2 linked regions of the Cryptosporangium arvum DSM 44712 genome follow. The protein of the gene in region 1 interacts with the protein of each later gene in a pairwise test. Links are inferred from orthologs where the notes say so. Each region holds a gene or a part of one and is shown in the gene's direction. Other genes may lie near its edges. The genes, in order: leuS and ligA.

Evidence for each region.
Region 2: the proteins of leuS (region 1) and ligA interact in binary tests that used the Escherichia coli proteins (3 or more experiments, as listed by UniProt). The link is inferred for Cryptosporangium arvum DSM 44712 from one-to-one orthologs.

The regions. Positions count from the first base shown.
Region 1 is NZ_KK073874.1:7,141,038-7,144,769, reverse strand. What follows is about bases 1-3,419. They hold leuS (leucine--tRNA ligase), read left to right. Parts: upstream 1-351; coding sequence 352-3,219; downstream 3,220-3,419. In the rest of the region: division/cell wall cluster transcriptional repressor MraZ, read left to right, coding at 3,520-3,732.
Region 2 is NZ_KK073874.1:7,336,199-7,339,525, reverse strand. The notes cover bases 14-3,027. They hold ligA (NAD-dependent DNA ligase LigA), read left to right. Parts: upstream 14-413; coding sequence 414-2,642; downstream 2,643-3,027. Other genes in these bases: CRYAR_RS33565 (hypothetical protein), read left to right, coding at 2,779-3,027; CRYAR_RS33575 (uroporphyrinogen decarboxylase/cobalamine-independent methonine synthase family protein), read left to right, coding at 14-417. In the rest of the region: more of CRYAR_RS33575, read left to right, coding at 1-13; more of CRYAR_RS33565, read left to right, coding at 3,028-3,297. UniProt on the Escherichia coli protein: DNA ligase that catalyzes the formation of phosphodiester linkages between 5'-phosphoryl and 3'-hydroxyl groups in double-stranded DNA using NAD as a coenzyme and as the energy source for the reaction.

The DNA.
Region 1 (3,732 bases):
CAGGATCCGGCCCGACCGCCAGGCGATCGGCATTGCTCAACACATCCGTACCAGTGTGTGCCGTTTCGTCTCTCGCGTTATACGCGTCGGCGGCCGAATCGGCGGAGCGGTATAGTGCACCCATGGTGAGCGCCGAGGTTCCAACCCCCGTGGCCGGTCCCTGCCGCAAGGGTGCCGGGCTCCTTATCGTGCCGTGCTGACGCGCGGCTGATCCGTCGGTCGTGCTGCCTGAACAGCAGCCGGACGGAGTAGCCACCACGCGATCGGTCAGCACGGCGACCCCTCCATAGCGAGGGGTTTTTTCGTGTCTCGAGCCCGCCACTATCCAGCCTTCAGTCAAGGAATCCCACGATGAGCGAGCAGAACTCCACCGACGCGCCCGCGCACCGCTATACGGCAGCGCTGGCCGCAGCGATCGAGGAGCGCTGGCAGGACCGCTGGGAGGCCGACGGCACGTTCCACTCGCCGAACCCCTCCGGTCCGCTGGCCGCTCCGTCGCCGGGTTGGCACAACGACGGCGGCAAGCCGATGTTCGTCATGGACATGTTCCCGTACCCGTCCGGCGCCGGGCTGCACGTCGGCCACCCGCTGGGGTACATCGGCACCGACGTCTACGCGCGCTACCACCGGATGCTGGGCTACAACGTCCTGCACCCGATGGGTTTCGACGCGTTCGGCCTGCCCGCCGAGCAGTACGCGGTGCAGACCGGCACTCACCCCCGCAAAACCACCGACGAGAACATCGACCGGTACAAGGCGCAGCTGCGTCGGCTGGGGTTCGGCCACGACAGCCGCCGCCAGCTGGCCACCACCGACGTCACCTACTACCGCTGGACGCAGTGGATCTTCCTGCAGATCTACAACTCCTGGTACGACGCCGAGGCCGGCAAGGCCCGTCCGATCGAGGAGCTGGAGGCGGAGTTCGCCGCCGGCGCCCGGACGGCCCCCGGCAAGGCCTGGGACGAACTGGACCGCACGGGCCAGCGCCGGCTGATCGACTCGCATCGCCTGGCCTATCTGTCCGAGGCGCCGGTCAACTGGTGTCCCGGCCTGGGCACCGTGCTGGCCAACGAGGAGGTCACCGCCGACGGGCGCTCCGAGCGTGGCAACTTCCCGGTCTTCAAGCGTCGGCTGCGGCAGTGGATGATGCGCATCACCGCCTACGCCGACCGGCTGGCCGACGACCTGGACCAGGTGGACTGGCCGGAGTCGATAAAGGTCATGCAGCGCAACTGGATCGGACGCTCGACCGGTGCGTACATCGACTTCGCGATAAGCGACGCCGCGCCCAAGAAGCGGCACAGTGCCCCGAACGCGCCCATCCGGGTGTTCACCACCCGGCCCGACACCGTGTTCGGTGCCACCTACCTGGTCGTGGCGCCGGAGCACCCACTGCTGGACGCGATCGTCCCGGACGAATGGCCGGCCGACGTGCCGCCGGCGTGGAAGACCGCTGACGACCCCTCCACCGCCGTCGCCGCCTACCAGGCCCAGGCCGCGGCCAAGTCCGACATCGAGCGGTCCGCCGACGCGCGCAAGAAGACCGGTGTCTTCACCGGCTCCTACGCGGTCAACCCGGTCAACGGCGCGAAGGTCCCGGTGTTCGTCGCCGACTACGTGCTGACCGGCTACGGCACCGGCGCGATCATGGCGGTGCCCGGCCAGGACGAGCGTGACTGGGAGTTCGCCGAGGTCTTCGACCTGCCGATCGTCCGCACCGTGCAGCCCAGCGAGGGCTTCGACGGCAAGGCGTTCACCGGTGACGGTCCGGCGATCAACTCCGGCTTCCTGGACGGGCTGGGTGTCGCCGAGGCCAAGGCCCGGATCATCGACTGGCTGGTCGAGAACAACCACGGCGAGGCCACCACGACGTACAAGCTGCGCGACTGGCTGTTCAGCCGGCAGCGCTACTGGGGCGAGCCGTTCCCGGTGCTGTACGACGAGGACGGGCTGCCGGTCGCGGTGCCGGAGTCGATGCTGCCGATCGTCCTGCCGGAGATCGACGACTACGCGCCGCGGACGTTCGACCCCGATGACGCCGACACCGACCCGGAGCCGCCGCTGGCGCGGGCCGACGAGTGGGTGAACGTCACGCTGGACCTGGGCGACGGCCCGAAGCAGTACCGTCGCGAGACCAACACGATGCCGCAGTGGGCCGGCTCGTGCTGGTACGAGCTGCGTTACCTGGACCCGTCCGACGAGGCCGAGTTCGTCGACCCGGCGAACGAGCAGTACTGGATGGGCCCGACGGCGGCGAAGCCCGCCGGCGGCGTCGATCTGTACATCGGCGGCGTCGAGCACGCCGTGCTGCACCTGCTGTACGCGCGGTTCTGGCACAAGGTGCTGTTCGACCGCGGGCACCTGCGCTCGTCCGAGCCGTTCGGCCGCCTGTACAACCAGGGCTACATCCAGGCGTTCGCCTACACCGACGCGCGGGGCGCCTACGTGCCCGCCGACGAGGTGGCGGAGCAGGACGGCACCTACACCTGGCACGGCCAGCCGGTGAACCGCGAGTACGGCAAGATGGGCAAATCCCTGAAGAACGTCGTCACTCCCGACGACATGTGCGCCGAGTACGGCGCCGACACGTTCCGGGTGTACGAGATGTCGATGGGCCCGCTGGACGTCTCGCGTCCGTGGGAGACCCGGGCGGTCGTCGGCTCGATGCGGTTCCTGCAGCGGCTGTGGCGCACCGCGGTCGACGAGGAGACCGGTGAGCTGCGGGTCGGCGACGAGGAGGCCGACGACGCGACCAAGCGGCTGCTGCACCGGACCATCGACGGCGTCCGGGGCGACCTGGAAGGGCTGCGCACCAACACCGCGGTCTCGAAGCTGATCGAGCTGACCAACCAGGTGACGTCGGTCTACTCCGGGAAGGCCGCGACGCCGCGCGAGGTCGTCGAGCCGATGGTGCTGATGGTCGCGCCGTTCGCCCCGCACCTGGCCGAGGAGCTGTGGGCGAAGCTGGGCCACGAGGAGACGCTGACCTACCACTCGTTCCCGGTCGCCGACCCGGCTCTGCTGACCGCGGCCGAGATCGAATACCCGGTGCAGGTCAACGGCAAGGTGCGGGGCCGCATCACGGTTCCGGCCGACGCCGATCAGGCCGCGGTGGGCGCCGCCGCGCTGGCCGAGCCCAAGGTCGCCGCCTTCCTGGGCGGCAAGGAGCCCCGCAAGCTGATCGTCGTGCCGGGCCGGATCGTGACGGTCGTCGTCTAGTAAGAGTGATGTAGTTCACCGGGCCGGTGCCCCCGAGTGGTCGGGGTCACCGGCCCGAAGTGTGTTAGCGCCCGGGAACCCCATTCGCTGCACTTCCCGATGCACACCGGAGGGGTGGTAGGGGAGAGCTCCCTCGGGGTGCCAACTCGCCCCACTCACGCTCCACCACGCTGACCTGCGAAGACATCCGTGTGACACCTGGCGGCTACGGGTTTGAGTCGTTGACGGTGGGGGGAAGTGGAGTACAGTGGGGCGTGATGGAGCGTCTGGGATGCTCTTATCCAGGGGGAGGCGGGTGCCGTGTTCCTTGGCACGCACACGCCCCGACTGGATGACAAGGGTCGGCTCTTCCTGCCGGCGAAGTTCCGCGACGAGCTGGCTGGAGGACTGGTGGTGACGAAAGGGCAGGAACGATGCCTCTTCGTCTTCCCGATGACCGAATTCAGCCGAGTCGCCGAGCAGCTTCGCGCGGCTCCGATGACGCACAAGGCTGCCCGGGCCTACAGCCGGGTG
Region 2 (3,327 bases), 200 kb from region 1 along the record:
CCGTGGGGGCTGTTCCGGAGGGCCGGGGCCGTCGCGGTGTCGGCCGACCTGACGCTGCTCGGCCCCGCCGACCGGTGGAGTGCCCGCGCCATCGACACGATCGGCGAGGAGCTCGACGCCGGGCTCGGGCTGTTCGCCGGGATGGTGCCCGCGCTTCTCCCGGTGTCGGCCGTCACCACCGCTGATCAGCGCGTTGCCGCCCGCGCGCGGGAACGGAAACTGTCGGACCCGGCCACTAGCGTGGTGCCGGTACGGACGTTGTGGCAGCGGCTGGGGTTCGATCCCGCGTCGCTGGCGAGGCAGGTGGTCGTCACGCCCACCTGCGGGCTCGCCGGTGCCGGCGATGACCGTGCGCGAGCTGTGCTGACACAGGTACGCGAGGCCGGTCGCAGCCTGGTCAAGGATCCGGAGGCATGAGCGTGGACGAGACAGAGGTGCCGAACCCCGCACCGGCGGAGGTTCGCAAGCAGCACGACGCACTGGCCGAGGAGATCCTCGGTCACCAGTTCGCGTACTACGTCTCCGACGCGCCCACGGTGTCCGACGCCGACTACGACCGCATGATGCGCGAGCTCGAGGCCATCGAGGACGCCCATCCCGACCTGCGGACCCCCGAGTCGCCGACCCAGCGGGTCGGGGGCACCTTCTCCACCGACTTCACCGCGGTCGACCACCTGGAGCGGATGCTCAGCCTCGACAACGCGTTCAGCCAGGAGGAAGTCACCGAGTGGGCCGAGCGCGTCCACCGCGAGGTCGGCACCGACATCCACTACCTCTGCGAGCTCAAGATCGACGGGCTCGCGATCAACCTGCTCTACGAGAACGGCCGCCTGACCAGGGCACTGACCCGCGGCAACGGCGTCACCGGCGAGGACGTGACGCTCAACGTCCGGACGATCGCCGACGTGCCGACGGTGCTCTCCGACGACGGCGGCCACGACGTCCCGGCGCTGGTCGAGGTACGGGGAGAGATCTTCTTCCCGGTCGAGGCCTTCGGTGATCTGAACGCGAGCCTGGTCGAGGCGGGCAAGGCGCCGTTCGCCAACCCGCGCAACGCGGCGGCCGGTTCGCTGCGCCAGAAAGACCCCCGGGTCACCGCGTCGCGGCCGCTGCGGATGCTCGTGCACGGCATCGGCGCCCGCGAGGGCTTCACTCTCACCCGGCAGTCGCAGGCCTACGACCGGCTCAAGGCGTGGGGCCTGCCGGTCTCCTCGCACTACCAGGTGCTCGACACGCTCGACGAGGTGCGCGCGTACATCGAGAACTTCGGGGAGAACCGGCACTCGGTCGAGCACGAGATCGACGGTGTCGTGGTCAAGGTCGACGAGGTCGGTGCCCAGCGTCGACTCGGATCCACCTCGCGTGCTCCGCGCTGGGCGATCGCGTTCAAGTACCCGCCGGAAGAGGTCAACACCAAGCTTCTCGACATCCGCGTCAACGTCGGGCGCACCGGCCGGGTCACCCCGTACGGCGTGATGGAACCGATCCTGGTCTCCGGCTCCACCGTGGAGATGGCGACGCTGCACAACGCCAACGAGGTCAAGCGTAAGGGCGTGCTGATCGGCGACACCGTCGTGCTGCGCAAGGCCGGCGACGTCATCCCGGAGATCGTCGGGCCGGTCGCCGATTTGCGGACCGGCGACGAACGCGAGTTCGTCATGCCGACGCACTGCCCGGAGTGCGGCACCGAGCTGCGGCCGATGAAGGAAGCCGACGTCGACATCCGGTGCCCGAATTCGCGGTCCTGCCCGGCGCAGCTGCGGGAGCGGATCTTCTTCCTGGCCAGCCGGTCCGCGCTCGACATCGAGGCACTCGGTTACGAGGCGGCGATCGCGCTCACGCACCCGGACGCTCCGGAGACGCCACCGCTGGCCGACGAGGGCGACCTCTTCGCGCTGACGCCCGACGCGCTCGCCGACGTCGCGATCAAGCGAGTGAACAAGAAGACCGGCGACGAGGAGCTCGTCCCGTTCTTTTACACGAAGGGCACGCCGAAGGTCCCGTCGGTGCCCACCAAGAACACCGAGAGGCTGTTCGTCGAGATCGCGGCGGCGAAGGAGCGTCCGCTCTGGCGTGTGCTCGTCGCGCTGTCGATCCGGCACGTGGGTCCCACCGCCGCGCAGGCGCTGGCCCGATCGTTCCGTTCGATCGACCGCATCGCCGAGGCGAGCGCCGAAGAACTCGTTACTGCCGAGGGCGTCGGCCCGACGATCGCCACCGCCGTGCACGAGTGGTTCGAGATCGAATGGCACCGCGAGATCGTCGAGAAGTGGCGCGCGGCCGGCGTGCGGCTCGAAGAGGAGGCGGTCGAAGAGGGGCCGCGCCCGCTCGAGGGTGTCACGGTGGTGGTCACCGGGTCGCTGGAGGACTTCAGCCGTGACTCGGCCAAGGAGGAGATCCAGAACCGCGGCGGCAAGGTGTCGGGCTCGGTCTCGAAGAAGACCGGCTTCGTGGTGGTGGGGGAGTCGCCCGGGTCCAAGCACGACAAGGCCGTGCAGTTGAAGGTGCCGGTGCTCGACGAGGCCGGGTTCAAGGTTCTGCTCGCTGACGGCCCCGACGCCGCCCGAGCGGTAGCCACCATCGGCGACCCGAACGCCGAGACCGAGACCACCGAGGAGGCGTCAGAAGCCGACAAGGACTAGGGCGTAGTTGTGGCGGTGGCATCACGCAAGCACGACGGTGAAAACGGACCGGCGCTGCGGGGGTAGAGCTAGGTCTACCCCCGGGTCGGCACGGGGCTCCACTGTGTCTGTGGACACGGTCGGGCAGGGTGGGTCCATGACGCGAAACGAGGTGCGACGATCTCGCCCGCTGGTGGCGGCCGGTGCGGCTGCGGCGGTGCTGGTGGGGCTCGTGCTCGCGGCGTCCGCGGTGGTCGGTGGGGGTGGTGGGGCGCCGATGGTGTGGGTGCTCCTGTGCTGCGTGCCCGGCGCCGGGCTGGAGGGCGCGTTGCTGCGCTCCACACCCCGGCACCGTGCGGTCTTGGTCCTCACCGTGGTCGGGGCGTTGGCGGCCGGCGTCGTGGTGTGGCCGGTCGGCGCCGCGCTGCTCGCGGCGATCGTGGCGTTGACGTCCGTCCCGGTCGTGATCGCGCACGCCCTGCCCGGGGCTGGGATCCGCCTGCCCGCGGTCGTGTTCCGCGTGTTGGCGACGGTCGGCCTGATGGGAGTGCTGCCGGCGACCGCGACCGGAGCCTTCTGGAGCGTCGCAGCCGCCGCCGCCGCGACCGCCTTGACGGTCCACACCGTGCACCGCCGCTCCGTCTCCACCCCCACCCCAGCACCCGCCCGCCTCTGACCCGCAGAGCTTCTTCCGCACCGGCCTTCT